Regions from separate parts of the Bradyrhizobium sp. INPA03-11B genome, predicted to be linked through region 2. Evidence: riboswitches for the same ligand, from Rfam matches in the RefSeq annotation. Region 2 holds a riboswitch; the other holds the start of a gene.
The links. A riboswitch is a leader RNA that binds a small molecule or an ion and turns the genes downstream of it on or off. The one in region 2 is predicted to bind glycine.

Region 1 (8,284 bases), on a different contig from region 2:
GCCTCATGCAACAGATGCGTTGCCGAATGGTTGGCGCGGATCGCCGACCGGCGCGCATGGTCGACCTCGAGCTGCAGCGCGGTGCCGACGTTCAGCGTGCCCTGCTCCACCGTGCCGACATGCACGAACAGATCGCCGGCCTTCTTCTGCATGTCGGTAACGCGGAACTTGACGCCCTCACCCGTGAGCACGCCGATGTCGCCGACCTGGCCGCCCGACTCCGCGTAGAACGGCGTCTGGTTCAGCACGATCGCGCCGCTCTCGCCGGCCTTGAGAGCATCGACCTCGGCACCGTCCTTGAGCAGTGCCGTCACCGCGCCTTCCGCGCTCTCGGTCTCGTAGCCGAGGAATTCGGTTGCGCCGAGCTTCTCGCGCAGCGGAAACCAGATGGTCTCGGTCGCCGCCTCGCCGGAGCCTGCCCAGGAGGCGCGCGCCTTCTCGCGCTGCCGCTCCATCGCGTCGGTGAACGCCGCCTGGTCGACACTGATGCCGCGCGACTTCAACGCGTCCTGAGTCAGGTCCAGCGGGAAACCGTAGGTGTCGTACAGCGTGAACGCGGTGTCGCCGTCGAACATGTCGCCCTTCTTGAGGCCGGCGCTCTTCTCGTCGAGGATCGACAGGCCGCGCACCAGCGTCTTGCGGAAGCGGGTCTCTTCGAGCTGCAGTGTCTCCTCGATCAGCTTCTCCGCGCGCACCAGATCCGGATAGGCCTGGCCCATCTCGCGGACCAGCGCCCAGACCAGGCGATGCATCAGCGGCTCGCTCGCGCCCAAGAGCTGCGCGTGGCGCATCGCACGGCGCATGATCCGGCGCAGCACGTAGCCGCGGCCCTCGTTCGACGGCAACACGCCGTCGGCGATCAGGAACGCCGACGAGCGCAGATGGTCGGCAATCACGCGGTACGACGCGACGTCCTGCTCGTTCGGTCCATGGCCGAGCGCCGACGAAGCCGCCTCGATCAGGTGGCGGAACAGATCGGTCTCGAACACGCTCTCGACGCCCTGCAGGATGCAGGCCATGCGCTCCAGGCCCATGCCAGTGTCGATCGAGGGACGCGGCAGCGCCACGCGCTCCTCCTTCGTCACCTGCTCGTACTGCATGAACACCAGGTTCCAGAATTCGAGGAAGCGATCGCCGTCCTCCTCCGGGCTACCGGGAGGTCCGCCCCAGATGTGCTCGCCCCGGTCGATGAAGATCTCCGAGCACGGACCGCACGGGCCGGTGTCGCCCATCGCCCAGAAATTGTCCGAGGTCGGGATGCGGATGATGCGGTCGTCCGAGAAGCCTGCGATCTTCTTCCAGTAGCCCGCCGCCTCGTCGTCGGTGTGGTAGACGGTGACGAGCAGCTTGTCCTTCTTCAGCCCGAAATCCTTGGTGATCAGATTCCAGGCGAGCTCGATCGCGCGCTCCTTGAAGTAGTCGCCGAACGAGAAGTTGCCGAGCATCTCGAAGAAGGTGAGATGGCGCGCGGTGTAGCCGACATTGTCGAGGTCGTTGTGCTTACCGCCGGCGCGCACGCACTTCTGCGACGTCGTGGCGCGCTGATAGCTGCGCTTCTCGACGCCGGTGAAGACGTTTTTGAACTGCACCATGCCGGCATTGGTGAACATCAGGGTCGGGTCGTTGCGCGGCACCAGCGGCGACGACGCCACGATCTCGTGGCCGTTCTCCTTGAAGAAGTTCAGAAATGTCGACCTGATGTCGTTGACGCTGCTCATGTTCATCCAATCGGAAAAAGGGGCCGGCCAGCCGCAAAAAGGCGTCATTTTCCGGCCGAACGCTTTTAGACATTGCCAGCTGCGGTGTCCAGAAACTGTGCAGGCGGATCATGGGCTTGCCGCGGCAGCACAAAGCCCCATTGGATAGTTGTTGCAGCTGCGTTGACAGTCTTGGTGGCGCCGTGTTTTCTACCTACCTGTTACCCGTCACGTCGGGAGAGACCGGCCTTAGCCGCCGGCGCCGAAGGAGCAACCGCCCCGGAAACTCTCAGGCAAAAGGACCGCGTGACGTCTGACATCTGGAAAGAGGCGCTGGGGTTCTCCCCGATTGCGTCCGCCGACGGGATAATACTCTCAGGCACAGCGACAGATGGGGCTTTCTGCAGGTTTCTCAAGGGGAAATGGGTCCCCGATGGGAACCGCGAGGGCCCTGTGATGCTTGCGCACGAAACCTCCCCGCTGAAACAGACCCCGCTGCACGCGCTGCATCTGGCGCGCGGCGCCAAGATGGTGCCGTTCGCCGGCTACGACATGCCGGTGCAATACACGGCGGGCGTGCTCAGGGAGCATCTGCACACCCGCAAGGACGCCGGCCTGTTCGAGGTGTCCCACATGGGACAGCTCGTGCTGAAGGCCAAATCCGGCAAGGTCGGCGACGCGGCGCTGGCGCTCGAAAAACTGGTGCCACAGGACATCGTCGGCATCGCGCCGGGACGGCAGCGCTACACGCAATTCACCAATGACGACGGTGGCCTGCTCGACGATTTGATGGTGGCGAATTTCGGCGATCACCTGTTCCTGGTGGTCAATGCGGCCTGCAAGGCCGAGGATGAGGCGCATCTGCGCGCGCATCTCTCCGATAGCTGCGAGATCGTGTCGCTGGCCGACCGTGCGCTGATCGCGCTGCAAGGCCCGAAGGCCGAATCGGCACTGGCAAAACTTTGTGCAGATGTCAGTTCGATGAAATTCATGGATGCCGGCCCGCGCCGCGTCGCCGACATCGACTGCTTCGTCTCGCGCTCCGGCTATACCGGTGAGGACGGCTTTGAGATTTCAGTGCCGGCCGACAAGGCCGAAGCCCTGGTCACTGCGCTGCTCGACAATCCCGACGTGCTGCCGATCGGCCTCGGCGCGCGCGACAGCTTGCGGCTCGAAGCCGGGCTCTGCCTCTACGGTCACGATATCGACACCACGACGACGCCGGTCGAAGGCGCGCTGGAATGGTCGGTGCAGAAGGTCCGCCGCAGCGGCGGCGCCCGCGCCGGCGGTTTTCCGGGCGCCGACAAGATTCTTGCGCAATTCGCCGACGGCGCCGCACGCCGCCGCGTCGGGCTCAGGCCGGAGGGCCGCGCGCCGGTGCGCGAAGGCGCCTTGCTGTTCGCCGACCCGACCTCGACCGAGCAGATCGGCAAGGTGACCTCGGGCGGCTTCGGCCCGAGCCTCAATGCGCCGGTCGCGATGGGCTATCTGCCCACCGCCCTTTCCGCGGTCGGCACCACTGTTTTCGCCGAAGTGCGTGGCCAGCGGCTGCCGCTGAAAGTCGCCGCCACGCCCTTCGTCCCCAATACCTACAAACGCTAAACGCCAAAGGATCGATCCCATGACGACGCTGTACACGTCCGACCACGAATGGCTCCGCATCGAGGGCGATGTCGCCACGATCGGGATCACCGATTATGCGCAATCGCAGCTCGGCGACGTCGTGTTCGTCGAACTGCCCAAGGTCGGCCGCAGCCTGAAGAAGGCCGAGGCCGCTGCTGTGGTCGAATCCGTCAAGGCCGCCTCCGACGTTTACGCGCCGATCACCGGCGAGGTGATCGAGGTCAACGAGGCGCTCGCCGCCGAGCCCGCGCTGGTCAACTCGGATGCCGGCGGCAAGGCCTGGTTCTTCAAGCTGAAAATTGCCGACAAGGGCGAACTCGGCGGCCTGATGGATGAGGCCGCCTACGCCGCGCACACCGCCTGAGGATGATGCCATGAACGCGCCCTTCAAGCCGATCAACGAAGCCGCCACCGATTTCGTCCGCCGACACATCGGACCGTCACCGCGCGACATCAACGCGATGCTGGAAACGGTCGGCACCGCGAGCCTGCAGGCGCTGATGGGTGAGACGCTGCCGGCGTCGATCCGCCAGAAGGCGCCGCTCGATCTCGGCCGCGCGCTGAGCGAGACCGAGGCGCTCGCGCATATGAGCGAGCTCGCGGCGCAGAACCAGGTGTTCACGTCGCTGATCGGCCAGGGCTATTCCGGCACCATCCTGCCCGCGGTGATCCAGCGCAACATCCTCGAGAACCCGGCCTGGTACACGGCCTACACGCCGTATCAGCCGGAGATCAGCCAGGGCCGCCTCGAGGCGCTGTTCAACTTCCAGACCATGATCTGCGACCTCACCGGGCTCGACGTCGCCAATGCCTCGCTGCTCGATGAGGCGACCGCGGCGGCGGAAGCGATGGCGCTCGCCGAGCGCCACTCGCAGGTCAAGGCGAAGGTGTTCTTCGTCGACAAGGAGGTGCATCCGCAGACGCTGGCGGTGATGCGCACACGCGCCGCCCCGCTGGGCTGGGCGCTGGTGGTCGGCGATCCCCTCACCGATCTCGACAAGGCCGACGTTCTCGGCGCGCTGCTGCAATATCCGGGCACATCGGGCGCGGTGCGCGACCTCCGGCCGGCGATCACATCGCTGCGCGCCAAGGGTGCGCTTGCGATCGTCGCCGCGGACCTGCTGTCGCTGACGTTGCTGACCTCGCCTGGCGAACTCGGCGCCGACATCGCAATCGGCTCGGCGCAGCGGTTCGGCGTCCCGATGGGTTACGGCGGACCGCACGCCGCCTACATGGCGGTGCGCGACACGCTGAAGCGCTCGCTGCCCGGCCGCATCGTCGGCCTCTCGGTGGATTCGCGCGGGGCACCGGCCTATCGCCTCGCGCTGCAAACCCGCGAGCAGCATATCCGCCGCGAGAAGGCGACCTCGAACATTTGCACTGCACAGGTGCTGCTCGCCGTGATCGCCTCGATGTATGCGGTCTATCACGGCCCCGAAGGCCTGACCCATATCGCTCGCGGCGTGCATCGCCGTGCCACTGTGCTCGCTGCCGGCCTGCGCAAGCTCGGCTTTACGCCGACCAGCGAGGCGTTCTTCGACACCGTGACCGTCGAGGTCGGCGCAAAGCAGATCGAGATCGTCTCGCGCGCGCAGGCGGAACGGATCAATCTGCGCATCGGCGCAACCACGCTCGGCATCGCGCTCGACGAGACCACAACGCCGGAGACCGTCGAGGCGGTCTGGCGCGTGTTCGGCGGCAAGCTCAGCTTTGCCGAGATTGAGGGTAGCGCAAGCGAGATGCTGCCGAAGGAGCTGCGGCGCACGAGCGCGTTCCTCACCCATCCGGTGTTCAACACCCACCGCTCGGAGACCGAGCTGCTGCGCTACATGCGCAAGCTCTCAGATCGCGACCTCGCGCTCGACCGCGCGATGATCCCGCTCGGCTCCTGCACCATGAAGCTCAACGCCACCACCGAGATGATTCCGCTGACCTGGCCGGCGTTCGGCAATCTGCATCCGTTTGCGCCCGCCGATCAGGCCAAGGGCTATCATGCGCTGTTCAAGCGGCTCGAGCAGTGGCTGTGCGACATCACCGGCTATGACGCGGTCTCGCTGCAGCCGAACTCCGGCGCGCAGGGCGAATATGCCGGGTTGCTGGCGATCCGTGGCTACCATCTCGCGCGCGGCGAGCCGCACCGCAAGGTGTGCCTGATCCCCTCCTCCGCGCACGGCACCAATCCGGCGTCGGCCGCGATGGTCGGCATGGACGTCGTGGTTGTGGCGTGCGATGCGCGCGGCGACGTCGACGTCAACGATCTCCGCGCGAAAGCCGAGAAGCATTCCGCCAATCTCGCCGCCGTGATGATCACCTATCCGTCGACCCACGGCGTGTTCGAGGAGCATATCAGCGAGATCTGCGACATCGTCCACGCCCATGGTGGACAGGTCTATCTCGACGGCGCCAACATGAACGCGCAGGTCGGGCTGTCGCGGCCCGGCGATTATGGCGCCGATGTCAGCCATCTCAACCTGCACAAGACCTTCTGCATCCCGCATGGCGGCGGCGGCCCCGGCATGGGCCCGATCGGCGTCAAGGCGCATCTTGCGCCCTATCTGCCGGGCCATCCCGCAACCGATGGGGCAACCGCACACGCCATCGGCCCGGTGTCGGCCGCGCCGTTCGGCTCGGCGTCGATCCTGACCATCTCCTACATCTACATCCTGATGATGGGCGGCGAAGGCCTGACGCGCGCCACGGAGATTGCGATCCTCAATGCGAACTACATCGCGGCGCGGCTGGAGGCGCACTTCCCGGTGCTGTACCGCAACGAGCGCGGCCGTGTCGCGCACGAGTGCATCGTCGACCCGCGGGCGCTGAAGACGACCAGCGGCGTCACCGTCGACGACATCGCCAAGCGGCTGATCGACTACGGCTTCCACGCGCCGACCATGAGCTTCCCGGTGGCGGGTACGCTGATGATCGAGCCGACGGAATCGGAATCGAAGTTCGAGATCGACCGTTTCTGCGACGCCATGATCGCGATCCGGGGCGAGATCGCAGACGTCGAGAAGGGCCGCTGGAAGGTCGAGGCCTCGCCGCTGCGCCGGGCGCCGCACACCGTGCACGACATCGCCGACGATGTGTGGGACCGGGCCTACACCCGCGCCGAGGGCTGCTTCCCCGCAGGCGTGTCGCGCTCCGACAAATACTGGAGCCCGGTCGGCCGCGTCGACAATGTCTACGGCGACCGCAACCTGGTGTGCTCGTGCCCGCCGATCGAGGATTACGCGCAGGCCGCGGAGTAACGGGCCTCCGTTGTGTGATGTTGTAGCAACCCTCAAGCGGGGATGGTTGCTACGAGGTCCAGTTCAAAACGTCGAAAACAACCCCATGCACAGTAGGGATTGGGGCGACTGGTCATCCGCCGGCACTAGATCCAGTCGGTAGGGCGGGTAGAACCAACGGGTCCGCGATTCGGCTATCGCGCGGAATGCGCGGGAGCGACCGACGCCGCGGCAGGAGGAGACATGCGCGAGGAATTCTGGTTTCACTTCCCGTTTCGCGTCCGCTATTCCGAGGTCGATGCGCAGGCCGTGGTGTTCAACGCCCACTACCTGACCTATTTCGACACCGCGATCACGGAGTATTTCCGCGCGCTCGGCTACGACTATCTCGGCGAGGTGGCGCGGACCGGGATCGACTTCCACACCGTGAAGTCGGTCGTCGAGTACAAGGCGCCGATCCGGTTCGACGAGGACATCGAGGTCTGCGTCCGGGTCGCCCGGATCGGCCGCTCCTCGATCAACCTGGCGCTCGCCATCTTCGCCAAGGGCTCCGACGATCTTCGCGCCACCGGCGAGATCATCTGGGTCGCGACCGACCAGACAGCCCATCAATCGGTCGCGGTGACGGACGATCTGCGGACGCTGATCGCGAGCCGTGAAAAGGCGCTGGTGTAGGGACGAGCGACGCCTGCTGGCGTCCCGCAACCAAGCCTTACGGGTCGATCAGGGCGCGGCTCTCCGTGTCCCAACGCCACAGCCGGTCATTGGTCAACTCCGTGCCGCCCCACCAGCGATGGATCGGATTGTACTGGCTGAAGTCGGCAGCGCCCTCGACGATCGATTTGCCGAGGCCGGTCAGCACGAGCCGGCTGAGCTTGTAGCGCTGATGACGGTCAGGGTCTTCATGCATGTCGAGATCGAATGGGCCCTCATCGAGGCCTGAGATGGCAGGCACAGGACAACGGGCCAGACCATCCAGCAGAGCCCCTGTCTGCCAATAACCGAACGTCCGCCGAGCGTTGAGTTTCTCGTGCCCGGGAAACAGGTCGTACGGATGGACATGTCCAGTAGATATCAACTCCAGCATCCGCATTTCCGTCGCGCTGAGCCCAGAGCTACGCCATGGAAGTTCCTCCAGCAGCGCGACGACTGAGTTTCGCAATTGCGGCAGCGCGCCCAGATCCTGATTCAGCAGAATGAACCAGGCTTCCGGCGTTGACGCGCCCCAGGCTCTCCACGCGGCGCTGGCGGCTTCGAGATGCTGGGTACCGATGGGGACCACGCGCGGCTGCCAAGCCGTCAACTCGGTCGGCTGCTGCTCGCCGATGGCGCGATCCGCCTGCAGTATCGCAAGCCTGGATCTGACGGTTGGGTGCGGCCGCAGGTAATCCAGCAGCCAGACCAACTGCAACTGCGAGTTCGGATCGGGATCGACCCATAGATCGACGGCATCGAAGCGCTCGCAGAATTCAATCAATCCCAGACCCTGACGATGCGCGTCCTCGAGCGATCGACCGGTGAGATTGTCCAGCCAGTGGGCTCCGGCACCGCTCGAAGCCGCGCGTCGCGAGAACATCGCATCGAGTTCGCTTGACGCCGGCAATCTTCCGCAAGCGAACTGCAATTCGACACCGATCACGGAATCGGCAAACCGTGCCGCCTTCACGGCGCCCGCTCCGCTATCAGTGAAGGTGAGGACGAGTCGAGTCATGACGGGCCACCCTGCGCTCAGGCCAG
Region 2 (8,284 bases):
GGCGTTGCGCAGCGCATGGCGCAGCAGCACGCCGGCCTCGCCGATGCCTTTGGCGCGCGCGGTGCGTACGTAATCCTCACCCAGCACATCGAGCATCGAGGCCCGCGTCATGCGCGCAATCAGTGCGACATAGATGAAGGAAAGCGTGCAGGTCGGCAGGATGAGGCGTTCGAAGAACGGACCGAAGCCGGCGGAGATGCTCTTGAAGCCCTGCACCGGCACCCAGCGCAGGTCGATAGCGAACACCTGGATTAGCACATAGCCGATCACGAACACCGGCACCGAGAAGCCGAGCACCGAAAGTCCCATCACGAAGCGGTCGATCCAGGTGCCGTGCTTCCACGCCGCGATCACGCCGAGCGGCACCGCGACCAGGATCGAGAGGATGATGGTGGCGAGCGCGACCGAGATCGACGGCTCGAGGCGCGGGCCGATCATCTCGAGGATCGGCTTGTTCGAGATCAAGGAGACGCCGAGGTCGCCGTGCAGCAGTTTTGCGACCCAGGTGTAGAACTGGATGTAGATCGGCTCGTTGAGACCGAGCGAGGTCCTGATACGATCGAGCTGTTCGGGCGTCGCATTGTCACCGGCGAGAATGGCGGCCGGGTCGCCCGGCGTCAGCCGCAGCAACAGGAACACGAACAGAGCCACCACGCCCATCACGGGAATGGCGGCGAGGATGCGGCGAAGCAGATATCCGAGCAAATTGGATCCGTTGGGTTGTGGTCGATGAAGTCCCCAGCGGGACCGTTGCACACCGGACCGTAGCACAGATGGTTGAGGACACACTGGAGAACTTCAGCAAGTCCCATGCCATCGGTGCTGCGGTTTTTGCGGTGCAGCTAATCAGTCCGAGGGCGTGATCATTCCTCCGATGACGTTCGAAGCAGTCCACCGGAAGGTGGATTGATTCCAGCTTTGCGCGAATGAGCGGATACATCGTCGAGCCCGGCACCAAGCGCCGGCGCCATCGACGGCGTGTCGAGGTCGCGCCAGTCATCGATCGCCCCTGCGACCATCTGCGCCGTCGCGGCCGACAGCGTCCAGCCGAGATGACCATGGCCGGTGTTGTAGAACACGCCCGGAATCCGTCCGGCGCGAACCACCGGCATCATGTTCGGCATCATCGGGCGCAGGCCAGCCCAGGGCAGGACTTTCGAGGTATCGATCCCCGGGAAATGATGCCGCACCCAATCCACCAGCGGCTGGATGCGATCGGCCCTGATATCGCGATTGAAGCCGTTGAACTCGGCGGTGCCGGCGACGCGGAAGCGATCGGCGCCGAGCCGGCTTGTCACGATCTTCGCGGCTTCATCGAGCAGGCTGACGGTCGGCGCGGCGTCCCGGCTTTGCGGCGCATCGAGCTGCACCGTGATCGAATAGCCCTTCACCGGATAGACGTTGACGCGGTCGTTGAGCAGGCCTGCGAAGTGGCGGCTCGCGACGCCGGCGCAGATGACGATGCCGTCGGCCTGCAACTCGTGCCGTGGCGCGACGCCGGCATCATGCGAAGCGACGTCGTTCCAGCCGATGCGGAAACCGTCATCGCCGCGCGCGATCGTGTCGACGTCGGCCTCATGGACGAAAGCTGCGCCGCGACGGATGCAGGCCTCGGCGAGGCCGCGCGTGAATTTGTGGATATCGCCGGTCGCATCCGACGGCGTGAAGAAGCCGCCATAGCAGGCCGTTTGTAGCGCGGGTTCGATGCTGCGGATTTCGTCCGCCGTCACCGGCCGGCGGTCGAGCCCGCCCTGTTGCAGCAGGGTGTTGACGCGCAGGCCGGCCTCGAAGCCGGCCTTGTCGTGATAGACGTGCAGGATGCCGCGGCGCTCGAGATCGAAGGCGATGTTCTCGCGCTGTGCGATCGAGAACAAATGCTTGCGCGCTTCGATTGCGAGTTTTGTGGTCTCGATGGTGTTGGCGCGATAGCGGGTGATGCCGCCGACGAATTCGCCGATCCAGGAATATTTGTGCCAGCTCGGCTTCGGGTTCATCAGAAGCGGCGCGTCGCTTCGGAGCATCCAGCGCAGCCCCTTCAGAATGGTCGCGGCGCTGTTCCACACCTCCGCATTGCTGGCGGAAAGCTGTCCGCCGTTGGCGAACGAGGTTTCCATCGCGGCGTAGCGATGCCTGTCGAGGACAGTCACGCGGTAGCCGCGTTCGAGCAGGGCATAGGCCGTCGTCACGCCGGTGATGCCGGCGCCGATGATTGCAATATGTGGCATGATGGTCTTCAGGCTCCCGTGTTGTTAGAGTCGCCGAACCACCGGTGAAACCGGTCGTTTCGACGCCCCATCTGTCACGGTACCTGAGAGCTTGATCCGCATCGGGCCTGCGCCCGGATACGAACTATCCCCTTCGGTGGACGTCACGGCCCTCGATGAGTGGTCGTGTCCGTCTCTCTCCAGATCGTCCTGACGATACGGTCCTTTTGCCTGAGAGTTTCCGGGGCGGTTGCTCCGTCGGCGCCGAAGCCAACAACACGAATGTTGTCGCTTCGATCTCTCCCGCATCGTCGCGTTGGACGGCCGGACCGTAGGCGAAGCCTCAAAATTGGACAAGGCTAAATTTCGATCCGGCAGTGCCAACGTGTTGTGCAGTGCAATCGACGTCAGTCGAGTGTCGCCAGCAGCGCCGCCATCAGGCGGCCGCGTTCGGCGAGGCTGTCGACTTCAATGTGTTCGTTGAGCGTATGTGCATCCGCGCCGCGAACCCCGAGGCCGTCGAGGGTAGGGATCCCCATCGCGCCGGTGAAGTTGCCGTCCGATCCACCGCCGGCGCTTCCATGCGGCAGATCGAGGCCCATCGCTGCCGCGAGGCCCTTCGCCTTTTCATAGAGGGCCATGGTGCCGGCATCCGGCTCCCATACCGGGCGGGTGACGCCGCGCGTCACCTTGAAGCTGACGTCGTTGGCGGTTCCGGACAGCGCCAGCATGCGCTCGACGCCGCGGTCGAGATCGGCCTGGCGCTTGGCCATGCTGAGCGCTTCGCCGGTGCAGGTCGTCGCGACGCAATTGACCCATTGGCCGCCATGCACGATGCCGACCGAGAAGGTGCAGTCCTCGGTGGTCATGCCGTCGATGGCCATGATCTGCCGGGCCATTTCCCGGATCGCGGAACGGCCGGACGACAGCGTCGCGCCGGCATGGCTCGGCTTGCCGGTTGCTTCCAGGTTGAAGCGCGCGATCGCGTAGCGGCCGGTGACGACGCCGTTGTTCGGCCGCCCGGGCTCCGGCACCAGCACGTATTTGTTGCGTGCGGCTTCCGCCTCGATGATGTCGCGCGTCGACGGCGTGCCGACCTCTTCATCGGGGGTGAACAGCACCGTGATCGGCAGCGGTGTCGTGAAGGAGGCGCGCGCCAGCTGGCGGATCGCCTCGATCGACAGATAATTGCCGCCCTTCATGTCGAAGATGCCGGGCCCGAAGCACTTGTTGCCGTCGCGCCGCCATTGCAGCTTCGCGATGGTGCCGACCGGGTGCACGGTGTCGAGGTGGCCGGCGATCAGGATGCCGGGTTGGCCTTGTTTCGGATGAGGAAAACGGGCGCGGACGCAGCCCGCGAAGCCCTGGCGTCCCGCGATGCGTTCGATCGTCGCACCCATGATCGCCATCTCGCGCGCGGCGAGATCGAGCATGCGCTCGACCGCGCGCGCATCCCAGGTCGGGCTCTCGCATTCCACCCAGCTGCGCAGGCCCTGCAGCATCGCTTCGGAATCAAAGGGGAGATTGGCTGGGTTCATTGTTTTTTCCTCTTGTTGTTCTGACGGCGCCGGCATCGCGCGGCGCTCACGAAAATCTCAGTCGACGATTTTGTAAAGCCAAAATCGCGCGCGCGGCCTCATTCGTTTGTGTACGTCCGATCCCGCCCGAAACCGATTGACGCGCTTTGCGCTTGGTGCAAGTCTCGATTTCACAAGCCATACAGCATGTTAGTTCGCCTAAATAACGAACCGCATGCATAACGAATAAGCCGGCTTTGACCAGTTACACGTCAGGAGAGATTTGCATGTACCCTATCTCGCGTTGGAAGCGCCGCACGCTAGCGGCGGCGTTGTCGGCGATTGCGCTGTCGTTTGCGCCGCAGGAAGTATCGTTTACGCAACCGGCCATGGCCGCGGACAAGACCATCACCGCGGTGATGCATTCGGATCTGCGCGTCATCGATCCGATCCTGACCACCGCCTACATCACGCGAGACCATGGCTACATGGTCTACGACACGCTGGTGGCGACCGATTCCAACTTCAAGATCCAGCCGCAGATGGCGGACTGGAAGGTCTCCGACGACAAGCTCACCTACACGTTCACGCTGCGCGATGGCCTGAAATGGCATGACGGCACGCCGGTGACCGCCGAAGACTGCGTCGCGTCGCTGAAGCGGTGGGCCAAGGTCGACGGCATGGGCCAGAAGCTGATGGACTTCACGGCGAGCCTCGAAGCCACCGATGCGAAGACGATTACGCTGAAGCTGAAGGAGCCCTACGGCCTGGTGCTGGATTCGATCGGCAAGCCGTCGTCGCGCGTCGCCTTCATGATGCCGAAGCGGCTCGCCGAAACGCCGCCGGACAAGCCGATTCCGGAACAGATCGGTTCGGGCCCCTTCAAATTCGTCCAGGCGGAATTCCAGCCGGGCGTGAAGGCGGTCTACGTCAAGAACAAGGACTACGTGCCGCGCAAGGAGCCGGCGAGCTGGACCGCGGGCGGCAAGGTCGTGAAGGTCGACCGCGTCGAGTGGGTCACGATGGCCGACGCGCAGACCGCGATGAACGCGCTGCAGTCCGGCGATATCGATTTCGTGGAGAACCCGTCGTTCGACACGTTGTCGATCCTCGAGGCCGACAAGGACCTGAAGGTCGAGACGCTGAACAAGTTCGGCTTCCAGACGCTGGGCCGCATGAACTTCCTCTATCCGCCCTTCGACAACATCAAGGTTCGCCAGGCGGCGCTGCTGGCGGTCAACCAGAAGCAGGTGCTCGACGCACTGGTCGGTAATCCCAAATATTACAAGACCTGCGTCTCCTTCTTCATCTGCGACACGCCGTTCGCGTCCGAGATCGGCGGTGAGACCTTGGCGAAGGGAGGCGACATGGCGGCGGCCAAGAAGGCGCTCGCCGAGTCGGGTTACGACGGCACGCCGGTCGTCATCATGGCGCCCGGCGACGTCGTTACGCTCAAGGCGCAGCCGGTTGTTGTCGCCCAGCAGCTGCGCGATGCCGGTTTCAAGGTCGACCTGCAGGCGACCGACTGGCAGACCGTGGTGACCCGCCGCGCCAGCCAGAAGGCGCCGAAGGACGGCGGCTGGAACATGTTCTTCACCAACTGGGTCAGCGCCGACGTCTCCAACCCGATCGCCAACCTCTCGATTGGCGGCCAGGGCAAGAACGGCGGATGGTTCGGCTGGGCCGACGATCCGAAGATCGAACAGCTGAAGGACGCCTTCGTCCGCGCGCCGTCGCTCGACGAGCAGAAGAAGATCGCTGCCGATGTCCAGAAGGAAGCCTACAACCAGGTCATCTACATCCCGCTCGGCCAGTATCAGGCACCGAGCGCATGGCGTAAGTCGCTGACCGGTGTGCTGGATGGTCCGGCGACCCCGATCTTCTGGAATATCGACAAGTCCGAGTAAGCTTGCGGCTTGCGCAGAGCGGAATGGCCGGGGCTGGTCCCCGGCCATTTTCGTTTTTGCCGCTGCGCGTCAGGTGTGGCTGTCGCGGCGGGGCATGCGCCGCTTGGGGCATGGCGACCTGGAGCGCTGATCGGACCGAACCGGCGGCCGCTAAGGCGTGTGGCCTGTCTTCGCGCTGCTCGCGTTCGACAGGCTCGTGAGCTGCGTCTGTCCGGCGCTGCCGCCGTTCATCCAGACCGCCGCGCCGGCGGCAAGTGCCAGCACGACGCACGACACGATCGCGCCGCGGATCCACCGCTGGTAGATCGCGCGCTCGTCGGGCGGGGCGTCGCGGAATCTCTGCGCATTGAGCCCGTTGCTGCAATGGGCAGCGTCGTCGCCGTGCTCGAGGATGGACGCGCCAGGATCGGGCGCAGTGTTGCCAACAATCTGATTGCGACCGGCAATCCGATTGCGATCCGCAATCGTCATCGCCTAGCTCCAAAGAAATTTGATCTCGAAATGCGAGCGCCGCGAAATGCGCGGCCGGAATTTTCCAACGCCTCGGCAATAGCACAGTCGGCGATCGCGGCGTGTGAACCTCGCCACAGCCGGAGGACACGATGAGGTGATGCGAGCAGGCCGTGAGCGCGCGCTGGCATGCCAATGGGCGGTCGCATAAGGGCTTGATGCCGGTCGCCGCGCTGCGCCGATTTGCGCGGCAAGTTGTCGTCTATTTCACAATCTACCTTGGGTTACAGAGGTATTGTCCTGCGGGCCGGATCGGCGCCGTCCGAAGACGCACGCTCCAGCCGTGCGCGGACGGCGTGCATTGTTTGCACCTGTGGATTCACCGAGCCTCGGGGAGATTATCATGACCATCAATGTCAAGGCCTATGCCAATGCCGATGATGTCCTGATCGCCTGGCAGCCCGACACCTGGCCGAACGACTGGGTCGGGTTCCAGCTCGAGCGGCGCAACAACATCACGCAGCAGACCACCGTGCTGTCCAACCGCATCCCGCCGAAGCCCGGCGAGAAGCCGGTGGCGGACGCTGGCATCTCTTCGACCCAATCGCCGTTCCGGCGCTGCATCTGGACCGATCACAGCGTCGTCGACACCGACAACGTCTCGTACCGCGTCACCGCGATGAAGAACGGCGCGAACGAGACCTTCGCGCCCGATCCCGCCTCGGTGTCGGCCTGGACGGCGCCGGTGGTCGCTTCGGGCGATGCGGGCGGCGGCCTGTCGGCCTATTTCAACCGGGGCACCCTGATGTCCCAGATCGTCAGCCGCTTCGTGCATGGCGATACGTCCGACAACGCGTTGCGCAATTTCGTCAAGGGCCTTTCCGATCCGGCCAACCAGGCGCGGCGCTATCTTTCCGGCGACGCCCTGCACGAGATCCTGGCCTTTCTGCACGATGCCGACCTGCGCGGCAGCCAGGTGCATGCCGCCATCTACGAGATGAACGACGAGGAACTGGTCGGCGCGCTGAAGCCGTTCGGCAGCCGCGGCAACGTTCTGCTCGGCAACGGCAGCGCGACCAAACCGAACATCGCGGGCGAACTCAGTAGCGCCGGCTTGACGGTCAAGCATCGCGATCTGTCGAATGCGGGCAGGTCGTCGCCCAGCGTCCACAACAAGTTCGTGGTCGAGAGCGACGCGCATGGCAACGCCATCCGCGTGCTGACCGGCAGCACGAACTGGACCACCACCGGGCTGTGCACGCAGCTCAACAATGTGCTGATCATCGAGAATGCGGCGATCGCCAAGCGCTTCCTCGACCAGTGGGGCAAGCTGGTCGCCGCCGGCAACGCCATGCCGCCGGCCCTGAAGGCGTCGAATTCCATTCCGACCAGCGACAGCGACATCTCGGTCTATTTCGCCGCGAGCAACGGCGAGGCGGAGTTCACGCCGGTGCTGGACCTGATCAAGAACGCCAAGGACGGCGCGCTCTTCCTGATGTTCATGCCGGGTCAATCGCCGCTGCTGAGTGCGCTGCTCGACCGCGCACAGCAGAACGACGTGTACGTCCGCGGCGTGGTGTCGACGATGATGGCCAGCAAGAACGGCAACATCGTCTCGGTCGGCGGCCAGGTCGTGAAATCGGGCGCACCGGCGCAATCCTTCCATGACGACGTCCAGTTGCCGCATAACGTCAACGCCACGAACGAACCGTCATGGGCCGATGTCGAGTTCAGCGTCTCGCAGATCCGCAACGCCGGGATGATCGCGATCGTGCACTCCAAGACCATCGTGATCGATCCATTCTCGGACAACTGCGCCGTCATCACCGGATCGCACAATTTCTCCGTCGCCGCCTCGGAGAAAAATGACGAAAATCTCGTGATCATTCGCGGCAACAAGAAGCTCGCGCAGGCCTATGCGCTGCACATCAACGGCGTCTACGACCACTATTCCTGGCGCGGCTATCTCGGCAGCGGCGGCAATGCGGATCAGATCTATTCGCTCGACGGCTGGAAGCCCGGCGGCGGCAAGGAGCAGGAGCTGGACTTCTGGATGGAGGAGCCGGTGCCGCCGCGTCCGACACGCGCAGGCAGCGGTGGCAGTGCCAGCGGCGGCACAGCGCAACCGGCCAACACGGCCGGCGGGGCTGCGAAGAAGGTCGTCAAGAAGGCTCCCAAGAAGGCGGCCAAGAAAGTCGCCGCCGCC

Region 1: linked by a shared signal. The riboswitch ahead of gcvT (glycine cleavage system aminomethyltransferase GcvT) and the one ahead of QMZ05_RS12955 (D-amino acid dehydrogenase) in region 2 are both predicted to bind glycine.

Annotation. Positions count from the first base shown of each region.
Region 1 is NZ_JASGSR010000023.1:25,374-33,657, forward strand. It holds gene alaS (alanine--tRNA ligase) at 1-1,718, opposite strand, end outside; glycine riboswitch at 1,921-2,012, shown strand; gene gcvT (glycine cleavage system aminomethyltransferase GcvT) at 2,154-3,299, shown strand; gene gcvH (glycine cleavage system protein GcvH) at 3,319-3,684, shown strand; gene gcvP (aminomethyl-transferring glycine dehydrogenase) at 3,695-6,568, shown strand; gene QMZ05_RS12105 (thioesterase family protein) at 6,791-7,222, shown strand; gene QMZ05_RS12110 (hypothetical protein) at 7,260-8,258, opposite strand.
Region 2 is NZ_JASGSR010000024.1:66,743-75,026, reverse strand. It holds gene QMZ05_RS12960 (ABC transporter permease) at 1-705, opposite strand, end outside; gene QMZ05_RS12955 (D-amino acid dehydrogenase) at 864-2,225, opposite strand; glycine riboswitch at 2,295-2,410, opposite strand; glycine riboswitch at 2,414-2,520, opposite strand; gene QMZ05_RS12950 (M20/M25/M40 family metallo-hydrolase) at 2,612-3,742, opposite strand; gene QMZ05_RS12945 (ABC transporter substrate-binding protein) at 4,009-5,628, shown strand; gene QMZ05_RS12940 (hypothetical protein) at 5,779-6,099, opposite strand; gene QMZ05_RS12935 (phospholipase D-like domain-containing protein) at 6,482-8,284, shown strand, end outside.